DNA from 2 places in the Aliiglaciecola sp. NS0011-25 genome. Region 1 is predicted to be linked to the other one. Evidence: predicted binding sites of a transcription regulator. Region 1 holds the regulator's gene; the other holds the start of a gene.
The links. The regulator ArgR, encoded in region 1, controls arginine synthesis, uptake and breakdown. The targets are predictions, from matches to a motif close to ANTGAATANNTATTCANT.
Positions count from the first base shown of each region.

Region 1 (11,235 bases):
AAGATGACCAGCAATTAGAAAGCATTGTTGTTACTGCTTCTTCAGTCAGTGTTTCTGAGTTCGGTGGCACAGGCCCTTCAGCTAACTTTAACTTAGCTGACTTGGAAAACGCACCGTCAATCAATCGTGACATTAATGATGTTATTCGTGCTGACCCGCGTATTTATATTGATGAAGGTTTCAATGACGCAGTACAGTGTGCTGGTGCAAGCCCTCGTTACAACAGTTTAACCTTAGACGGCGTTCGCATGAACGATAACTTCGGTTTGAACAGCAATGGTTACCCAACTGAAAGAATGCCTTTTTCTTTCGATGCTATTGAGCAAGTTACGGTTGAATTAGCGCCTTTTGATGTTCAATACGGTGGCTTTACAGCGTGTAACATTAATGCGGTTACTAAGTCTGGTACGAATGAAGTTCACGGTAGTGTATTCTTCGATTTCACTAGTGATTCGTTCAAAGGTGATTCAGTTGAAGGTCAAGAACAAGACAATGGTAACTACACCGAAAAACGTTATGGTTTCAACGTTGGCCTGCCACTAATCAAAGACACTTTGTTCTTCTTCGGTTCTTACGAGAAAGTTGAAGGTGTTCAGTTATACAGCTATGACGCTTTAGGTTCACGTATAACACAAGATGAAATAGACCAAGTTACTTCTATTGCACAAAGTGTTTATGGTTACGATGTTGGCGGAACTCCTGGTAGTGCGCCAATTGAAGACGAAAAAATCTTAGCTAAAATAGATTGGAATATTAATGACGATCACCGTGCCTCATTGGTTTATAACTGGAACGATGGTTTCAGCTTAAGTCAGTCTGATGGTGGTTCAAGTACTTTATCTTTGTCAAATCACTTCTATGAGCGTGGCGCTGAGTTAACAAGTGTGGTTGCATCAGTTTATTCTGACTGGACTGAAAACTTCAGTACAGAATTACGTATTGGTTCTTCAAAACTTAAAAATCGCCAGAATTCATTGGATGCTGCATCAGGTTTTGCTGAAGCACAAATAAGTACTGCTGATGGTACTATTTATATTGGTCCTGATGACTCTCGTCAATCTAACGAACTCAACTACGATACAGATACCTTCAAGTTTACTGGTACTTATTATTATGAAGACCATAAAATTATGGCTGGTATCGAATACGAAAAACTAGACGTATTCAACTTGTTTATGCAGCACACCGTTGGTGAATATCGCTTTGACTCTATTGCAGATTTTGAAGCTGGTATTGTGAACCGTATTTATTACAACAACTCTGCTGGTACTAACAACCCTGCTGATGCCGGTGCATCGTTCGCAAACACGACTACTACTTTGTACATTCAAGATGATTTCGATTTGACTGATGATGTTCAAATGATGATTGGTTTGCGTTACGACAAATACAGCACAGATGATACTCCTACATTGAACCAAAACTTCCAATCTCGTTATGGTTTTGCTAATACCGGAACTGTTGATGGTCTTGATTTGATTCAGCCTCGTATTGGATTTAACTGGAGTGTTGCAGACAACCTAGAAGTACGTGGTGGTGTTGGCCGTTATTCTGGTGGTAACCCTAACGTTTGGATCTCAAATGCCTATTCAAATGATGGTGTAACTAACATTGGTGTGCGTGAGAGTGAAATTGAAAACTTTGATACATTGTTTAATACTGCATTGACAGGTCAAGGTCGTCCAATTTATGACATTCCTCAAGCTATGTACGACGCCGTTGCCAATACATCTATCGAAACGGGTGATGGTGGTGTGAATGCAACTGACCCTGATTTCAAAATTCCCCATGAGTGGAAATTTGCAATCGGTGGTACGTATATCACTGACAATGACTATGTATTCACAGCTGATGTAATGTATACCAAGAAAAAAGATTCACCGATTGTAACGGATCTTTCTTTGACTGAATCTGGTGAAGTTGCTCCTGATGGTCGTCCACTATATGCCTCAAATGGTCGTTTCGAAGGATATGACTTAATGCTGACTAATGTAGACGGATCAGACGGCGAATCTAAAGTTGTGTCTTTAGCGGTAAGCAAAGAGTTCGATTTCGGTTTAGATGCAAGTTTTGCATATGCATATACTCGTTCTACAGATGTGAGTCCAATGACGAGCTCTACAGCAGGTTCTAACTTCGGTAACCTTGCTACCTCATCATTGAACAACCCTGGTGTATTTACATCTGATTACGAAGTTCGTCACCGTTTCACATTGAACTTGAGTTATTCTCAAGAGTTCATGGATGGTTACGCAACCAAGTTTAGCTTGTTTGGTACTGCTAATGAAGGTGCGCCAATTTCATATACATATTCTAATTCTTCAAGTATGTTCGCTGATTCAAATGACTACAGAAGTTTGATTTATGTACCATTGGAAAATGATGATAGCGTAGTTTATGGTGATGACTTTGATTTAGCTGCCTTCAATGACTTTATTGCGTCAGAAGGTCTATCTCGTGGCGGTATCATGGGACGTAACTCTGTGAAAGCCGATTGGTGGGTGAAGTTTGACGTTCGCGTTGAACAAGAACTACCTGCGTTTTATGAAGATCATAAAGCCAGCGCTTTCGTAGTTATTGAAAACTTGGGTAACATGTTGAATGACGATTGGGGCATTTTCCGTGAAGGTTCTTTCCCAGCTGATGATATTATTACTGCAAGTATTAACGACCAAAACCAATACGTTTACGAAGAGTACAATGCTTCACCGCAAAGTATTAACCGTGGCGCTTCTCTTTGGGAAGTACGTTTTGGTGTTAAGTACAAGTTCTAAGTAATTAACTACTAGATTAAAAGCCGGTCTTTATGACCGGCTTTTTTGTGTTTGAAGGTAAGATATACTAATAGATTCGAGGTATTTAATATGCGGGTTGATAAAAAATGAAGTTCTTTTCGATAATCTTAGGAGTGCTAATCGCAATGCAATTAGTTAGCTGTGCTAATTCTCAACCAACAATTCGAGTGGCAACCTTTAATGTCAGTATGGAAGCGGACAATTATCGAGGGACAGAAGCGCAGCAAGACCAGCATGATCCGACTTTGTTGTTTAAGCATTTAGCCACAGGCGATAACCAACAGATAAAAAATATTGCACAGATTATTCAACGAATTCGGCCTGATATTATTCTGCTAAATGAGTTTGATTACAGCAGCGATCCGTCGTTGGGTCCTGACGCTTTTATCAACAATTATTTGCAGGTTTCACAGCAAGGACAGCGGGCTATTGATTACCCATATTTTTACTATGCACCGGTCAACACAGGGGTTGCTAGCGGTGTTGACTTAAATAACGACGATAAAATAGAAAATTCAGGTAGTGATGCCTTTGGTTTTGGTCGTTATCCTGGACAATATGGGATGTTGCTATTGAGCCGCTATCCCATTGATTTGCATGGCGCTCGAACTTTCCAAAAGTTCTTGTGGAAAGACATGCCTCACAACACTTTAGGGAAAATTAAGAACACCGATGGTAGTGCTTGGTATTCACCTGAGGCGATTCAAATCTTACGCTTATCGTCTAAATCCCATTGGGATATTCCGATTAACATAGAAGGTAAGACGGTACATGTTCTTGCGAGTCATCCAACTCCTCCGGTATTTGATGGGCCGGAAAATCGTAATGGTTTGCGAAATCATGATGAAATTCAATTTTGGAATGATTATTTAGACGCCGGTTCAAAAGCTGACTATATCTATGATGATAAGGGCAAAAGAGGCGGCTTCAGTGGCGAGCGTTTTGTTATATTAGGGGATTTGAATGCATCTGCAAATGAAGGCGATGGAGAACGCACTATGATGGCTGATTTACTTGCTCATCCCCGTGTTGCTCAACACGAATTACCCAAAAGTGCTGGTGCGAAAGAGTCAAACTTGAATAACCCTAATGCCAAATATCATACCGCAAAGTGGGGCTTAACTGTTGACTATGTGCTGCCATCTAAAGCTGGCCTTTCAATACTCGACTCAGGGGTATTCTGGCCCAGTAAAAGTGAGCCAGGTAGTGAATTAGTTGAAGAACGACAAGCATCATCTGATCATCGCCTAGTGTGGCGCGAAGTTGAGTTGAAATAACCTATATATTGTAGGTTAACCCTTGCGACTATCCAGCCTGCAATTCTTTGTGCTGGGCAAAGATTGGCAAGCGTTCATCTTCACGATGGCTAACCATGAGAATGGTTGCCAACTGTTTTTTAGCAATAGTTGTAATCACATCTAGTACCAAGCGCCGATTAATTTCATCTAAACCTTGTGTGGGCTCGTCTAACACTAAAAGTGATGGGAACTTAACTAAGGCTCGCGCGATCAATAACAAACGCTGTTCACCAAAACTAAGCTGTTTGAAGCTACTGTTGGCCAGTGGCCTAAGACCAATCAAATCTAGCCATGCTAATGCTTGTTGTTTCTGGCTAGAAGTGACGTCTTTATACAAACCAATGGAGTCCATGAATCCTGACAGTACCACGGTTAATGCATTGCAGCTTACTCGATACGAACGGTGGATATCAGGGGAAACTATCCCTAGGTGTTTTTTGATATCCCAGATGGTTTCACCGGTACCGCGCCTATAGCCCATAACAGTGACATCATTGCTGAAACATTGTGGACAGTCACCGGTAACCAATTGCAGTAATGTTGATTTGCCGGATCCATTGGGTCCGGTAATGATTGTGTGCTGGAACGTATCAATACTTAAATTGGCGGCTTTGAGTGCATGATTTTCGGTATAAATAACATTTGCGTTATTGATGCGCACTAGCGGTTTTTTATTGTGGCTATGTTTATCGGATATCATCCGCTCAAGTAATGATTTATCTAGTGCATCAAAAGCAAATATGGTGTCGATAGTGGCTTGCGCATCACTTACTGATAATCCACTCAAATCATGCAAACTATTATTTTCTACCAGCGCGAATGTTGTGATCCAGTCTGGGATGTCTTGACGATTACTGAGTAATATAATCAAGGTGATATCTTGGTGTTTTAGCTGACTTAACACCTGACTTAATTGCGCCCTTGATGATGGATCTAAATCATCAAATGGGTTATCCAAAATAATATAGGTAGCGCCAGATAATATCGCTTTTAAGATTAACAGCTTGCGCGACTCGCCAGTACTAAGCTGTCGAAAACCGGTATCAAGGCGATGTTCTAAGTGGAAGCTGGCAATAAATGGGTGGTCAAGTTTGTCTTGAGGTAAAAAGTCTTTTGCCGGAGTGCCAAAATCAATTTCATCGGTGATATCGGTTTCATCAATCTTTAATTCGTTTTCATATACGGCCTGCAAGGTTTCAAAAGACACCAGTGCAACTAAATCCCTTGCGGGTAAATTTAAGCTGCTGTATTCGGCATTATTTAATTTTCCTAACAGAAGTTGGTCGACAAATTGTTTCCCTGAACCATTTTTGCCTAACACCGCTACGGCGCTATGTTTACAAATTCGCCAAGATTTTACGGCTAATTTAGGATGATGAAAATGCTCGATAGTTATCATTGCTAAACAACTCACAATTATACGAAAGGATCTCTAAAGGGTAATGTCACGTTTTAATTTACAGTTGAAACGGGTAGCTGCCTATTTGTTAGAGTGAAAATCGTTAAACATTCTCAAATAGGGCTTCAACTTTTTTACGGGTTTCTTCAATATTGCTGATGTCAGCAGGTGCGATAAAAATCGTATCGTCTCCAGCAATAGTGCCTAATACACCATCCTTTTGACTAAGGGAGTCCAATAAGCGCGCGATGAGTTGAGCTGCACCTGGACTGGTACGAATGATTACCATGACATTGTTGTGCACAATATCTAATACTAATTGACGCAATGGGCTTTTTGCCGTAGGCATTCCCATCTCTGGTGGCAAACAGTAAACCATGTCACCGCGCGCATTGCGGGTGCGTACCGCGCCAAATTTACTTAGCATACGGGAAACCTTGGATTGACTAATACTGCCAAAGCCTTGTTCCGTTAGTGCATCAACAATTTCACCTTGAGAGCCAAAGCTTTCCGTTTTTAAAATATCTTTAAATGCTTTGACCAATTCTTCTTGTTTTGTATTAGACATGCCACCCTCGCTATTAACTGCTATAGTTTGACACAATCTAAACAGGGTAGGTAGCCTTGTTTACAAGCAGCAAAATACTTTGCATTAATATCATATAGTTAAAGTGTCTGTTTTGAGTTACTACTAAGTATTGAATTCGTAGCATCTAACCCATATATTCTGTTAAGCCTTAAAAACTAACTGAATGTTAGGCTAAAAGAGTTATATTGCAAAACAGATAGTGAACATTCACCACAATAAATTGTTTTTTCATGCGGCTTACTCTATGGTTTGCCGTCAATTTAATAGTCCCACAGGAGACAACTATGAAAGTAGCGGTATTAGGTGCTGCAGGCGGTATCGGTCAGGCCCTTTCTCTTTTATTGAAAACCCAGTTACCAGCTGGTTCCGAGTTAGCTTTATATGATGTTGCACCTGTTGTGCCAGGAGTGGCAGTTGATTTGAGCCACATCCCTACAGACGTAAAAGTTGAAGGTTTTGGTAAAGATGATTTAGCAACTGCGTTACAAGGTTGTGATATTGTTTTGATCCCAGCAGGGGTACCTCGTAAACCAGGTATGGATCGTTCTGATTTGTTCAATATCAATGCGGGTATCGTTAAGAACCTAGTTGAAGGTATTGCGGATAACTGTCCTGATGCATGTACATGTATTATTACCAACCCAGTTAACACTACTGTTGCGATTGCTGCAGAAACGTTAAAAGCTAAGGGTGTTTACAACAAAAACAAATTGTTCGGTGTAACTACTCTTGATGTTATCCGTTCTGAAACTTTTGTAGCTGAATTGAAAGGTTTGAGCTCTACTAGTGTGCACGTTCCTGTTATTGGTGGTCACTCTGGTACAACTATTTTACCTCTACTTTCACAAGTTGAAGGTGTGACATTTAGCGATGATGAAATAGCAAGTTTAACTACTCGCATTCAAAACGCTGGTACTGAAGTTGTTGAAGCAAAAGCCGGTGGCGGATCTGCTACATTGTCAATGGGTCAAGCTGCGGCAAGATTCTGTTTGTCTCTAGTAGCTGCTATGAAAGGCGACAACGTGGTTGAATATACTTATGTTGAAACCAACTCAGACGACGCAGTATTCTTCTCTCACCCTGTAAGACTAGGTCCTAACGGTGTAGAAGAAATTCTACCTTACGGTGAGTTGAGCGAATTTGAACAAAACGCAAAAGATTCAATGCTTGAAGGTTTGCGTGGCGATATTGAGTTAGGTGTTAAATTCGTAAAAGGTTAAGCATTTAACCTATTACCGAACCTAACAAAAAGCCCCTTGTAGTTAACTACAAGGGGCTTTTTTATGCAGGCTAGTTCAGCCAGAATTAACCTGTATTACGCATGCCCACAGCAATACCTGCGATGGTTACCATCATTGCTCTTTCCAATAACGCATCGTGTTGACTGTCATCTAATTTTCTTATTCTAGATAACAATTCAATTTGCAAGAAGTGCAAAGGTTGCAAGTAACCCGCTCTAATACTCATGGATTCTTTTCCTCGCGGATCCGTTTCCATTACAGTCTCTTGGCCTAATAATTTGAGCAAAGATTCAATGCTTTCATCTAACTCGGTTCTCAATGCTTCACCAAAATACTGCAATTCAGCCGGTACAAGACGATCATCATATTCTTTGCTTATTCTGGTGTCTGCTTTATTAAACACCATATCAAGCATCGATAAGCGGGAATGGAAGAATGGCCAATTTTCCAACATATCATCAATGATCTGCTGCTGACCTGATTGGTAGTAATCGGTCACTGCTTTCATTGAACCTAACCAAGACGGTAAAACCAACCGCGTTTGCGCCCATGCGAAAATCCATGGGATTGCTCTGAGACTCTCAATACCACCTGTTGGTTTGCGTTTTGCTGGACGACTACCTAAAGGTAATTTGCCGAGCTCTTGTTCGGGAGTTGCCACTCTAAAGTAGGGCACAAAGTTTTCATCATGACGTACTATTTTACGATAGTTATCACGACCTTCGTTGGCCATAGAGGTAATCGCTTCTCGCCACTCTTGTTTTGGCTTAGGTGGTGGAAACAATATCGCTTCTAGAATCGCACTGGCGTATAAGCCTAGGCTTCCTTTCGCAAGTTCCGGCATACCAAATTTATAACGTATGGTTTCACCTTGCTCAGTAACCCTAAAACCACCGGTGAGAGAACCTGGAGGTTGTGAATGGATAGCAGCATGTGCAGGTAGACCTCCACGTCCGATTGTACCTCCGCGACCATGAAACAAGGTCAACTTGGTTTCAAATTCATCGGCTAATTTAACCAATGCTTCTTGAGACTCGTATTGGGCCCACCCAGCGGCCAACGCACCGGCGTCTTTTGCTGAGTCAGAATAACCAATCATTACGTACTGTTTACCTTGAATATAACCTCGATACCAATCGATACTGAGCAATTGTTTCATCACAATTGCAGCGTTATTCAAATCATCCAAGGTTTCGAACAGTGGTGCTACTGGCATTGGCCATTTAACACCTGTGTCTTTAAGCAGTAACTGCACAGCAAGCACATCTGAGGGCAGACTTGCCATTGAAATAATATAAATCCCAAAACCTTGTTGGCTGTTTTTAGCAATAATGCGGCAGGTATCTAAAACCTCTTGGACTTCTGCCGAAGGTTCCCAGTTTTCCGGAATAAGTGGACGTTTAGATCCCAATTCTTTTAACAAGAACGCTTGTTTGTCTTCTTCGCTCCAATGCATGTAATCACCCATGCCAAAGTAGCGTGTTAACTCGCCAAATACTTGAGCATGGCGTTCTGAATCTTGTCGAATATCTAATTTAAGTAAGTGCACACCAAAACAATGTACACGTCTAATGGTGTCTAATAGTTTGCCGTCGGCGATAACTTGCATTCCACAAGCATGCAATGACTGATAGCAGGTTAACAAAGGTGCCAGTATGTCATCTTGACAAGTCACCCAATTACTATCATCAACTTGATGACCAGCTAAATAATTGTCGATACCTTCTTGCGTCTTTGCAAGTCTATGATAAAGGGGGCGTAACAATGCACGGTAGGGTTCTAGTTGGTCTTCACCGACTATATCTTTAAGCGCTTGATCGCAGTCACCCATAGAGAGTTCTACTTGCAGAGCATCAATATCTTTGGCAAACAGTTTCGCTGCACGTTTTCTGGCAAGCAACAACACCTCTTGGGTAATTTTAGAGGTTACATTTGGGTTGCCGTCACGATCACCACCCATCCAAGAACTAAATTGCACTGGTGAAGCGTCTATTGGTAATGAAATACCAAACTTGCTGTTAACCTTTTTATCCAATGAGCGGATAAACGCAGGAACCGCATCCCATAATGAGTTCTCAATAACTGAGAATCCCCAACGCGCTTCATCTACTGGAGTCGGGCGAACAGAGCGTATTTCTTCGGTATGCCAAGCTTGACTAATCAAGTCGGCAATGCGCGTTTCTATTTCGCTACGTTCTTCGTCTGAAAGCATGCTTTGGTGCATTTCACGTAAACAGCGAGCCAGCTCACCGTGTTTGTGAATTAATGTACGACGGGTAACTTCTGTTGGGTGTGCGGTAAGTACCAAATCGATCTTAAGTTGCTCAAATGCATCAGCAAAGTCACTTTGATCGATTTTTGCTTCATCTAAATGTTCGAATAACTTTTCAACAGGATCATCTGTTATCGAAATACTATTGAATTCCTGTTCGGCTATATTGGCTAAATTAAGGAATTGTGAAAACGCTCTGCCAACGGTCAGAAGATCTTCATTATTGAGTTCAGCAAATAGATCTTTTAATTGCTGAGTTGAGTCTTTATCGCCTAAATGGGATTTCCGTCCGCCGATACGCACTGATTCTATTCGTTCAAGCCACTCTTCACCAAGCTGAGCACGAATTGTGTCTCCGAGAGTCGCTCCTAGAAATCGTACAGATTCCTTCAATTGAACTGCTAGTTGCTCTTTCACACATCCTCCAAACTGAATATACAAATTAGAATTTTTGAGTTAATAAAATATGTTTTAGTTCGGGTACAAAGTTAAATCATACTTAATCTTAAGGTCATTTAGATGAGCTTTTATTATTATTTTGCAGCTTATTCTATGACTTTTATTATTTTACTAATTTTGTATCTAACCAATTAGCTTTTGGGGTACAAGGCAACACGTTAACTATGATACCATTCACTTTTTATCTTTCCCAATCAAAACAGGATATAACGTGTCAGAAAAATATAACAGTGTTGAGCTTCAAGCAAGCTATGGTATTGGTTACCAAATGGGCGAACAATTAGTATCTAACCCATTTGAAGGTCTTGATATTGAAGCAGTAAAAGCTGGTCTAGCAGACGCTTTTGCTAAGCAAACCCCACAAGTTGATAATCAAACTTTGGGAGCTGCATTTAACGAAATTCACCAACGTATGCAAGCTGCAAAAGCAGATCAGCATAAAGGTGCAATCGAAGAAGGCGCAGCTTACTTAGCAGAAAATGCTAAACGTTCTGAAATTACAGTTACACCTTCTGGCTTGCAGTATGAAGTATTGACTGCTGGTGAAGGCGAAAAACCTACTGCTACTTCTAAAGTACGTACACATTACCACGGTACTTTAATTAACGGTAATGTATTTGATAGCTCTTATGAGCGTGGCGAACCTGCAGAGTTTCCAGTAAATGGCGTGATCAAAGGATGGACAGAAGCATTACAAATGATGCCTGTTGGATCTAAATGGCGTTTGCACGTTCCACATGATTTAGCATACGGTGAACAAGGCGCTGGCGGCGCAATTGGTCCTTTCAGTACTCTAGTATTCGATGTGGAACTATTAGATATCGTTGCTTAGTATTTGCAAATATCGTATTTAAAGGTCGGATTTATCCGGCCTTTTTTTGTGTCTTTTAACAAACCGTTAAAAGATCTAAACCTGCTTAGCTGCTAAAATGAACGATTGAATAATTTAATTAATAAAATAAAAATTTGGGGTAGTAAATGATTGACCTGATAACCAACCGTGACAGTAACGTCAAAAATGACGTGCTATCAGGAATAACCGTTGCATTGGCATTGGTTCCTGAAGCGGTTGCATTTGCCTTTGTTGCTGGCGTTGAACCTATGGTGGGGTTATACGCTGCATTTATGATGGGCCTAATAACATCTGCAATTGGTGGCAGACCGGGAATGATTTCTGGCGCA
Region 1 covers NZ_BAABWR010000003.1:248,859-260,093, reverse strand. The annotation lists gene ABWV72_RS04225 (TonB-dependent receptor) at 1-2,774, shown strand, start outside; gene ABWV72_RS04220 (endonuclease/exonuclease/phosphatase family protein) at 2,921-4,072, shown strand; gene ABWV72_RS04215 (ATP-binding cassette domain-containing protein) at 4,101-5,492, opposite strand; gene argR (transcriptional regulator ArgR) at 5,596-6,060, opposite strand; gene mdh (malate dehydrogenase) at 6,366-7,301, shown strand; gene ppc (phosphoenolpyruvate carboxylase) at 7,387-10,011, opposite strand; gene bamJ (BamJ family beta-barrel-assembly machinery protein) at 10,322-10,885, shown strand; gene ABWV72_RS04190 (SulP family inorganic anion transporter) at 11,032-11,235, shown strand, end outside.

Region 2 (11,235 bases), on a different contig from region 1:
TCTAAACCCTGCTCAATGGCATCTTGTCGAATTGCTTCGAGCAGACGTTCAGCACGACTTTTGCCGCGATAATCACCATGGGTAGCAACACAGGCAAGCTCACCAGTACCATCCTGCGGGTAAGGATAAAAGGCAGCACAGGCGATAATCATACCGTCTCGCTCTATGACCGTGAACTGTTCAATTTCCGCTTCAAGGAGTTCTCGAGAACGTTTAACCAGAATACCTTTTTCTTCGAGAGGATTGATCAGTTGTAGGATCCCGCCCACATCTTCAATTCGTGCTTTTCTAAGTTGCTCGTAATGGCGTTTAGAAACAAGCGAGCCTGAACCGTCACGAGTGAACAACTCCTGCAATAAGGCGCCGTCCTTTTTGTAACTGACACAGTGACAGCGAGGAATATCAGCGGCTATTGTCTGGTTAATGGCATCCAATATTCCTAACTGGTCTTCTCTGGCACCTTCTTCAAGCAAATCAGATAATTGGGCTGAATCGATATTACGACGCAGCTTCCCTGTTTCATCTAAAATGCCCTGATGTTCAGAAAAAACAATCAACTTATCGGCGTTTAAGCTGATGGCAGCTTGTGTGGCGACATCTTCATGAGATAAGTTGAAGACTTCGCCCGTAGACGAGTAACCCATGGGTGAAAGCAATACGATTGAACCATCCTGAAGATGATCGTTGATGCCCATCACGTCAATTCGTCTTACCACACCGGTATGCTCAAAATCGACGCCTTCTCTAACGCCCATGGGCATAGCCACAACCAAATTACCAGAACACACACGAATATGAGCTCCGTGCATTGGCGAGTTAGCTAGCCCCATGGTTAATAGCGCCTCGATTTGCGAGCGCACCGAGCCTGCGGCGTCTTTTACAGATTCCAAGGTTTGTTTGTCGGTGAGACGAATATTATTGTTGAAACGTTTTTCAACCCCTCGTAATGCAATGCGCTGATCGATTTGTGGCCTTGCACCGTGCACTAAAACAAGCTTCACACCCAAACTATTGAGCAAGGCTATATCATTGATAATGTTAGGAAAATTAACATCCTCAACGGCCTCGCCACCAAACATTAAAACAAACGTTTTGCCCCTATGAGAATTAATATAGGGTGCTGAGTTGCGAAACAACCTAACGCCATCAATGTCTGACATCACCATCTTTCGTTCCTCAGCTCTTTAAACTTTTCAGTTCTGCATCAAGGGCTGCAAACACTGGATGAGCACCTGTGCCACCTAAAATATTGCGTTTGTCCACTAAGTATTCAAGCTCTAATACAGCATATACATCATCTTCAATTACTGAACTGAAGGTTTGCAATTCAGCTATGCTTAAATTTTCAATGGGTTTGTTTTGCTCAATGGCTGCTAGAACAATTTGACCAGAAATATCGTGTGCCGTCCTAAATGGAATACCTTTAGCAACAAGGTAATCTGCCATTTCGGTAGCATTGGCATAACCTTGTTTGGCCGCCTGAGCAGTCCGTTGAGCATCTAACTCAATAGTGTCTACCACTTCTGCAGCGATACACAAACAGATATGCCATTGATTAACTGCATCAAAGGCACCTTCTTTGTCTTCTTGCATGTCTTTGTTATAAGCCAAGGGAAGACCCTTCATGGTAACCAACAAACCTTGTAAGCTTCCAAATACTCTGCCGCATTTTCCGCGCATCAATTCTAATGCATCTGGATTTTTCTTTTGCGGCATTAATGACGAGCCTGAAGTGACTGCATCACCAAGGGTGATAAAGCCGGCTTCGCCAGAGTTAAAGAAAATAAGATCTTCAGCCATGCGCGATAAGTGCATCATTGAAGTACTGGCACAAAACAATAGTTCTAAAACATAGTCTCGATCGGATACGGCGTCTAAACTGTTGGCGCAAGGAGAGCCAAAGCTCAGCTGTTCAGCAATTTCCTGACGATCAATGGCGTAAACCGTGCCGGCTAGCGCGCCACTGCCTAATGGGCATTGATTCATTCTTACCAGCAAATCCTCTAAACGACTAATGTCGCGTTTGATCATCTCAACATAAGCCAAACACCAATGCGGATATCGTACTGGTTGAGCTCGTTGCAAATGGGTGTAACCAGGTAAGATGACGTCTCTGTTGCGATCAGCAGACAGTACCAGCGCACTTTTGATTGCCAGTAAATCGTCTTTCAAGCTTTCTAGGTGCTCTTTACACCACAACCGAAAGTCGGTAGCGACTTGATCGTTACGACTGCGACCGGTATGAAGCTTTCTTCCCAGATCACCAAGTTTTTCAATTAACGCCGACTCAATGAAACTGTGAATATCTTCTTCACTACTGGCATCAAAATCCAATTCATCTGCTTCGGCTTTGCTTAGCAATTCATTTAAAGCAGCTTCTATTTGTTGCTGTTCTTGAGTGGTCAATACACCTGCTTTAGCAATGGCACGTGACCACACAATTGAACCGCGAATATCTTGGCTAGCCAAAATCCGATCAAAGGGCAACGAGTCGTTGACCTGTTTGAACATATTACTGCTGCCCTCTTGAAAGCGGCCTCCCCATAAACCCATGACTAGTTTCCTTTATTCGCGTCGCGCGCTTTTTTATTTAAGGTTGCAATACGACTTGATAAGCTGAACAAACGAATAAATCCTTCAGCATGTTTTTGGTCATACACATCGTCTTGTCCGAAGGTGGCAAAATCTTCTGAATACAAGCTATTTGGTGAACGACGTTGAGTAACAGTAGCGCGACCTTTATATAGCTTAATGACGATGTCACCAGTAACTTGTTGCGCAAATACTTCGGCACCTGCTAACAATGAGTCGGAAAGAGCAGTAAACCAACGTCCGTCATACATCACGTGTGAAAACTCTAAACCTAAATATTCACGGTGTTTTAATGCTGCTTTATCTAAAACCATGCACTCTAGCGCTTTATACGCAGCCATAATGACTGTGCCGCCAGGAGTTTCATAACATCCACGAGACTTCATGCCGACTAAGCGGTTTTCAACGATATCGATTCGGCCAACACCATGTTTGGCTGCAATTTTGTTCAGTTCAACTAGCGCGTTATATGGCGAAAGAGCAACACCGTTAACTGTAGTAAGTTGTCCTTTATCAAAACTTAGGGAAACGCTTTCAGGCTTGTCTGGCGCATCTTCTGGATCGACGGTCATGGTCCAAATGCCTTTGGTTGGTTCACACCAAGGATCCTCTAATTCACCACCTTCATGAGAGATGTGCCAAGCGTTTGCATCACGGCTGTATATTTTAGTGGCAGAAGCACTGGTTTTAATATCACGTTTTGCTAGGTAATCTAATAAGTCTTCACGTGAAACCATATCCCACTCACGCCAAGGTGCAATAACTTGTAAGTCAGGTGCTAGTGCTGCAAAAGTACTTTCGAAACGTACTTGGTCGTTACCTTTACCAGTACAACCGTGGCATAGCGCGTCTGCGCCTACTTTACGGGCAATTTCAACTTGTGCTTTCGCAATTACTGGACGAGCCATTGAAGTACCTAGTAAATATTCACCTTCGTATACCGCGCCAGTTTTGATTGTTGGATAAATATAGTCAGCAACAAACTCTTCTTTCAAATCAACGATATAACATTCGCTGGCACCGGTTTTAATGGCTTTTTCACGAAGACCTTCTAATTCTTCATCGCCTTGGCCAACATCTGCCGCAAAGGCGACTACTTCACAATCATAATTTTCTTTCAACCATGGAATAATGGCAGAGGTATCTAAGCCGCCTGAATAGGCTAAAACAACTTTTTTAACGTCGGGTTTTGACATAACTATTTCCTAAATAAACTTGTGTTGATTTGTAGTTTGAACAAATCAGCTTCAACAGATTGATTTTTTAAAATGAACTTCGAGTCACTCAATTTTAAGCTAACAACGTTACTAGAATGGCATTTTGGCCATGCATTCTATTTTCAGCTTGTTGCATTAATAATGATTTATCGCTATCAATTAAAGTACCGCTAATTTCTAAATCACGATGAGCGGGTTGGCAATGCATAACGTATTGTGCACCGGTTAATGCCATCATAGCTTCGTCGACTTTGTATGGGTCAAAAATGCGTTTAATATCTGATAACGGTGTTTCATCTCCCATTGATAACCACGTATCAGCATAAAGTACATTGGCACCTTTAGCGTCTTCGACGTTATTACTTTGGATGATTTTTGCACCAGATTTTTCTGCAATTTTTTGGCTTAATTCAAATATCCCTTGATCAACTTCGTAACCTGCAGGGGTAACACTAACGATATTCACCCCAAGTATAGCGCCAACCAGCAATAGTGAATGGGTAACGTTATTGCCATCACCTACATAAGCTAAGGTTAAGTTTTCTAATGAACCATAGGTTTCTTGTAAGGTGAGAAAATCAGCTATTGCTTGGCACGGGTGATAGAGGTCGCATAACGCGTTGATTACCGGTACTTTAGAAGCTTGACTAAACTGCACTAAGGTATCATGACTAAACACTCTGGCAACAATCGCATCTGCCCAACAAGCTAAATTTGCTGCTGTGTCTTTGGCGTCTTCTCGGCCAGCTAGTTTACCAGCCTGGGAGTCAAGGTAAACCATGTGTCCACCGAGTTTATTGATACCAATATCAAAACTAACACGGGTACGCAAAGAGGGTTTCTCGAACAAAGCCGCAATTGATTTTCCAGCCAAAACTTGATTGTGTTCTTCAGGCGCAGCTTTAATTTTTGCCGCTAGCGCCAACAAATTATTTAAATCCTGCGAACTCCAATCTTTAAACGTTAATAGGTCCTGTTTCATTTGTTTTCCTTAGACGATGGGAAAATGGTTGTTCCTGCAGAAGCGTTTTCTTCAGTTGGAGTATCTTGGGTTAAAATATCAAGGTTTTTCCAACTTGCTATAGTCACAGACTGTCCTATTTGATTCGCCGCATCTAATGCCGCTTCTACTTTCACTGTCATACCATCGCGAATAACACCATCTGATATCAAAGTTTCAATATCGTCAGACGTGAGTTTATTAATAAGTGACTTATTCTGATCGAGCACACCTGCTACATCTGATAACAAAACTAGTTGTGCATTAAGCAGTTTGGCAATGGCTGTTGCTGCTTGATCGGCGTTGATATTAAGCAATTCACCCTGGTCATCTGCTCCAATGGAGCTCACTATGGGTAAAAAGCCAGCTGCCAACAGAGTCGTCAGTAAAGTTTGATCAATAGGCTCTGCAGAACCTACATTGCCTAATTCTTCACTGATTTGATGGCAATTGGTAATGTTACCATCCAATAAACTTAATCCCACAGGGATAAGTCCACTTTTTTTCGCTAATGCACACAAGTTTTTATTGGCTGTGCCGGCTAAAGCACCGACGACATAATCAATTTGTGATTTCGGCGTGACTCTCAGACCATTTAGTTTATGACTGCTAAGTGACAGATTTTTTAAAAGCTTCTCAACACTGCTGCCACCACCATGAACTAACACTATTGGCTGTTGTTCTTGAGCGGCATAAAGCGCGGCAAAAAAGTCTGCGGAAATACTTGGGTCATCTAAAAATGCACCACCAACTTTGATAACTTTTACTTTCATTTACTCACCTCAGCAATTAATCCAGTAGGAGATGCAAAACCGAAACTTAAGTTAGCACATTGAATTGCTTGAGATGCTGCACCTTTTAACAAGTTGTCGATGGCACTGCCAATGACTAAATATCCAGATTTTTCATCTAACTTCCAATGCAGATCACAGTGCGCAGTATTCACTACATCATCTAACTTAGGAAAATGATTTAGTAAACGGATAATAGGTTTATCACTGTAGGCTTTTTGGTAAGCATCCGATACTTGCTCTTTGCTGGTGCCAGCAACTGTTTTCACCGTAATTGTGGCCAATATTCCGCGCTTAAAATTACCTAAATGGGGAGTAAATATAACGTCGGTACCTAAGGCTTGGCTAATTTCTGGCTGGTGGCGATGGCCAAGAACACCATATGCTTGCAGGCTCACTTCGCAATAGCTATTTCCCAAAGCGGCTTTTCTTCCCGCACCACTAACACCAGATACCGCATTAATAATTGGACGATGCTGGCTGTCTAACAGATTTGAATTAAACAAAGGCTTGAGCGCTGATAGCGAAGCTGTAGGGTAGCAACCTGGCACTGCTACTAGCGATGCCTCAGCAATAGACGCTGCATTCCATTCAGCTAACCCGTAGACCGCTTTTTCAAGTAACGGTTTATGCTGGTGTGCAAATCCATAAAAGTCTGCAAACACGTCTGCATCTTTAATTCTGAACGCCCCTGATAAATCGAATATTTTTGCTTTTCCTGCCGTTAATATAGGCATCCAGTCGTGGCTGGCTTCGTGAGGTGTGGCTAAAAATATGGCATCTAAAGAATCTGCGAGCTCGCTTAACAGACCATCATTAATGGGTAAAACCTTAGTGTCGACTAAACCGCTTAAAGAGGGGTGGAGCTGACTTAAAGCTTTATTTGCATCTTGACTGTTTTGCGAAACAAACAATCCTGCTAGCTCAAATTTAGGATGCAAGGTTAATATTCTGGCGAGTTCTGCGCCTGTATATCCACTTGCTCCGATTACACATGCTTTCAACATAATGATGTCTACCGATAATTTTTGAAAATGTTAACTTAGAAAAATAAAAAAAGCGCCCCAATCCTTTAAAAACTTCTTCTATATCAAAGGAGAGGAGCGTGCTACGCAACCAAAATTAGATTCGTCGGACAGACGTACAAGCGTAGCAAGGCAGGGAGTTATTTGTGCTCATAGTTCTCATTTATTCTCTATTCATCAATTTTCAGGCAATATGCACTGTAATTGATCGTTAAGGTTTAAAAATCAGTTTAAAACTGGTTCTTTGTTGCATGGACGTAGCATGCCATCAATGTTATAAATATGCAATAAAAGTGAATAATTATATTTTAAGGTTCTTATGCCAAATTTAACTTTCTTAGAAGTTTATGAAAAAATCATTTCCATCCCTACAATAAGTGCCGTAGACGAAGATCTAGATATGAGTAATCGTCAGTTAATCGACTATTTAGGGAATCTTTTTTCAGACTTAGGTTTTAGCATTTCTATTCAAAAAGTGCCTGAAGCACGGAATAAATTCAATTTATTAGCCAAACTCGGCACGGGCAAGGGCGGTCTGCTGTTAGCTGGTCACTCAGATACAGTGCCATTTGATGAAGGTCGATGGAATAGCGACCCATTTATACTGCAGCAAAAAAATGATTCCTTTTATGGTTTAGGGACCTGCGACATGAAAGGATTTTTTGCTTTTATTTTGGAAGCTTTAAAAGATATTCCTTTAAAAAAGCTGCAAAAACCACTGTATATTTTAGCCACAGCCGATGAAGAAACCTCTATGGCCGGAGCTAGGTTTTTTGCTCAACAACAGTTAATTAAACCTGATATGGCTATCATTGGTGAACCCACAGAGCTGAAACCAATCGGTAAACATAAAGGACATATGGCGCAGAGCCTAAATATTACTGGAAAAGCTGGCCATTCCAGCGATCCAGATAAAGGCGTAAACGCCATTGAAATTATGCAAATGGCAATACAGCAGCTACTCACGTTACGTGACCAACTTGCCAAAAATTACCGCGACGAAAGTTTTAGTGTTCCCCAAGCAACGATGAATTTAGGGCATATTCATGGCGGCGATGGCGAAAATCGAATTTGTGGACATTGCAAACTTAACTTTGATATTCGCTGTGTACCTGGATTGCGTGATGAAGAAGCAATTGCATTGATTGATGAAGCGCTGTTACCTGTTAAACAAGCTTATCCAGACCGCGTAGACATGCAGCTTATGTATCCGACAGCTCCGGCGTTCTCATGTAAGAATGAGCACAATATTATCGCCTTAGCTGAAAAGTTGACGGATTTTAAAGTCACAAATGCTAATTATGCTACTGAGGCTCCTTTTATCAATCAGCTTGGCTGCGATACTTTGGTTTTGGGGCCGGGCAGTATCAATCAAGCCCATCAGCCGGATGAGTTTATATCGTTAGAATATGTGGACCCCACAGTTACTTTGTTAAAGAATATGATAAAACACGTGTGCTTTAGCGAATCAGCTAGATAAATACTAGGAAATAATATCCATGACTGAATTAGTAAAAAAGACCATTGCTTTAGTGGCTCACGATCACATGAAAGCGGAGTTAGTAGACTGGAGTCGCACCCATATTGAACAATTGAAAAAGTATAATTTGGTGGCGACAGGTACAACAGGCGGACTAATCGCCGACAGTTTAGATTTACCTGTTCATCGTTTTAAAAGTGGACCCTTAGGTGGCGACCAACAAATTGGCGCATTAATCGCTGAGCGAAAACTAGATTGTTTAATCTTTTTTTGGGATCCACTCAACCCCGCACCTCATGATCCTGACGTAAAAGCTTTACTTCGATTATGTTCGGTGTGGAATTTGCCTGTAGCTTGTAATCGTTGCACTGCGGATTTAATCATTACTTCGCCGCTGTTTGACAGCGACGAATACTTGAGGACTGTGCCTGATTATTGATAGTCAGTTTATAACTATCAATAATCTTTAACGTAACCAATGTGATAGTTAGAGTTCGTCGTCTTGATGACGTCTCTTCTTATCATGTTTGTCACCACCTTTGCGGTGTTCTCTTTTTTCATCCATTTTCGCCATTTTTGCCTGTTGTTCCTCATCAAGGATATTCCAGATTTGATGGCGCACTTTTGACATGTCTGTCGACATTTGCAAATGAGCTGCTTGAAGTTTCTCACTCACTGCCAACCATGCTGATTGATCAAAAGTTTCACTTCTAACCAGCTGTTGAGCTTGATCGCGATAACCTTTCACCGTTTCACGCTGAGATTCCATAGCCGCTTTTTGGCTTTCAAACAAAGCTTTAATTTTTGCACTTTGCTCGTCGGTTAAGTCGAGTCTCTTGAACATTTTCATCGGCGAAGAACGTTTTTCTCCTTTATGCCCCTTGCCTTTGCGTTCTTTGCCTTTTTCGCTCATGGCACTCAACTTTTGTTGTTGCTCTTCGGTAAGGGTATTCCAGACAGCGTTGCGTTTGGTCGCCGAGCTTAACGCAAGTTGAGATTTAATATCTTGCTCTTGTTGTAACAAACTCACTACCGAATCTTGATCCCAATCAGTAGATCTAATTAAGCTCTTAAGCTGATTTTTGATGTTGTTTAAATCTTGCTTGTAAATTTCACCATCTGCTTTAGATTGCTGCATGATAGTGCGTACATCAAGTTTTTGCTGATCTGTTAAATCTAGCTTTTTGAATACCGCACGCATTGGTGGTTCTGGACGTTCATGCGCTTGAATTGCAAATGCAGTGACGGCTGCGGTAGCAGCTATGGCAATGATTGCTTTAGAAAAAATCAATTTGCTTTTCATGTGTATCACCTTTTGATTAATGTTTAACGAAATAACGACATTTACCTTGTCGTTGATTTGATAAACATTATAGTTACGTCAATGCAAAGAAGTGTCTGGCCATTGTAAAGCTTGTGTAAATAATGTTCTTTTCGTCTGTCACTTAATCAGCTGGAAGCTTACAATTCACCACATAATGTACCAATGACATATAGAATAATTGAGGTTACATGCAAAATAAATCACTACTTGTTATCGATGATGATAAAGAACTGTGCAACTTGTTGATAGAGTATTTGTCGCCCCAAGGGTATGAAATAGATCAAGCCAATGATGGTGAGACAGGCTTACAAAAAGCCATCGGGCCGAAACATTACGATTTAATTTTGTTGGACGTGATGTTGCCGCAAATAGATGGATTTGAAGTGCTTAAGCGATTACGCACTAGTCATTTAACGCCAGTGTTGATGTTAACAGCTAAAGGCGATGATTTTGATAAAATTTTTGGGTTAGAGCTTGGCGCCGACGATTACTTGCCTAAACCATTTAATCATCGTGAGTTATCGGCTCGAATCAAAGCTATCGTCAGGCGCATGGATTATTTGCCTTCAACAAGCTCTCAGCAACGATTACAAATTGATGATGTTGTATTGAACCCCAATACACAGAGTGTTGAATGTGCTGGAAATATTTTAGAGTTTACCGCTACTGAGTTTTTAATTTTGCATTTGTTGATGATAAACGCAGGTCAAATTGTTAGTAAAAATGATATCAGCGAAAAAGTATTGGGCAGAAAATTGATGGCATTTGATCGCAGTATTGATATGCATGTGAGTAATATTAGGCGTAAATTAATGCAACACAGTGATCAAGAAAAAATTAAAACGGTTAGAGGTACTGGCTATTTGTTCGTGGTTGAACAATGAGGTTTTTAAAAAAGCTTAACCCTGCCAACAGTCTTTTTGGCAAAACGTTTTTATGGTTTTGGTTGGCAGCGATTCTGTTGGGTCTTGTTGGCGCTTGGTTAGCTAAGCAAACCAACTCTAACTACTCAATTAAACCGCTAAATAACGTAGACATTAATCGTATACAGCAAATAGCGTCTCGTATTGAGCTAACTGCAGAGCGATTTCCCAAAGCCGAATTAAATCGTTTATTAGGCCGCACGGGGCAAAGAAGCAAAGATGCATTGATGTTAATAGATGCTCAAAGCAAAGAATTTATTTATGGTTTTCCAAGAGAAATGATGCCGTTAAAAGAGCCGTTTTTGGAACTCATTAATGAGACGCAACCTTTTGTTATTCGAACTACGTCAGGGGTCTTTTTTGGGCCAGCTAAAGTCTCGGTAAGAGGACAGACATATTTTCTGTTCACTGGTAAACCGCGCCCTCCAAATCTTGCACGGCAGTTGATGCAGACAAATCCCATAGCGCTTGGCTTAAGCGTATTGCTAGTCAGCGGAAGTCTGTGCGCTTTGTTTGTCTGGTCGCTTGTTCGACCTATTCGACAATTGCAGAAAAGTGCTAGGAAAGTGGCCAATGGTGACTTAACCCAGAACGTAAAATTTGCATCAAAAAGAGGTGACGAGATAGGCGCCTTGGGGCGAGATTTTAATTCTATGACGAAACGCCTTGCCGACTTAATGGGAAGTCAAAAAAGGTTAGTCGCTGATATATCACATGAGTTAAGGTCGCCACTGGCAAGATTGCAACTTGCCATTGGTATTGCTCAAAATCAAAAAGAACAGCTGCCAGAGTCGATTGAAAAACAGCTATTGAGAATCGAAAAAGAAGCACAGCAAATCGATTCAATGATTGGTCAAGTGTTGCGTCTATCTAGATTAGAGGC
Region 2 covers NZ_BAABWR010000010.1:47,197-58,431, reverse strand. The annotation lists gene argA (amino-acid N-acetyltransferase) at 1-1,166, opposite strand, end outside; gene argH (argininosuccinate lyase) at 1,177-2,553, opposite strand; gene ABWV72_RS10290 (argininosuccinate synthase) at 2,556-3,788, opposite strand; gene ABWV72_RS10285 (ornithine carbamoyltransferase) at 3,883-4,791, opposite strand; gene argB (acetylglutamate kinase) at 4,788-5,582, opposite strand; gene argC (N-acetyl-gamma-glutamyl-phosphate reductase) at 5,579-6,607, opposite strand; gene argE (acetylornithine deacetylase) at 6,945-8,105, shown strand; gene ABWV72_RS10265 (methylglyoxal synthase) at 8,125-8,544, shown strand; gene ABWV72_RS10260 (Spy/CpxP family protein refolding chaperone) at 8,593-9,408, opposite strand; gene ABWV72_RS10255 (response regulator transcription factor) at 9,618-10,313, shown strand; gene ABWV72_RS10250 (ATP-binding protein) at 10,310-11,235, shown strand, end outside.
Region 2: a site for ArgR is predicted at 6,918-6,935, ahead of argE (acetylornithine deacetylase). Genes of this name have one in related genera too.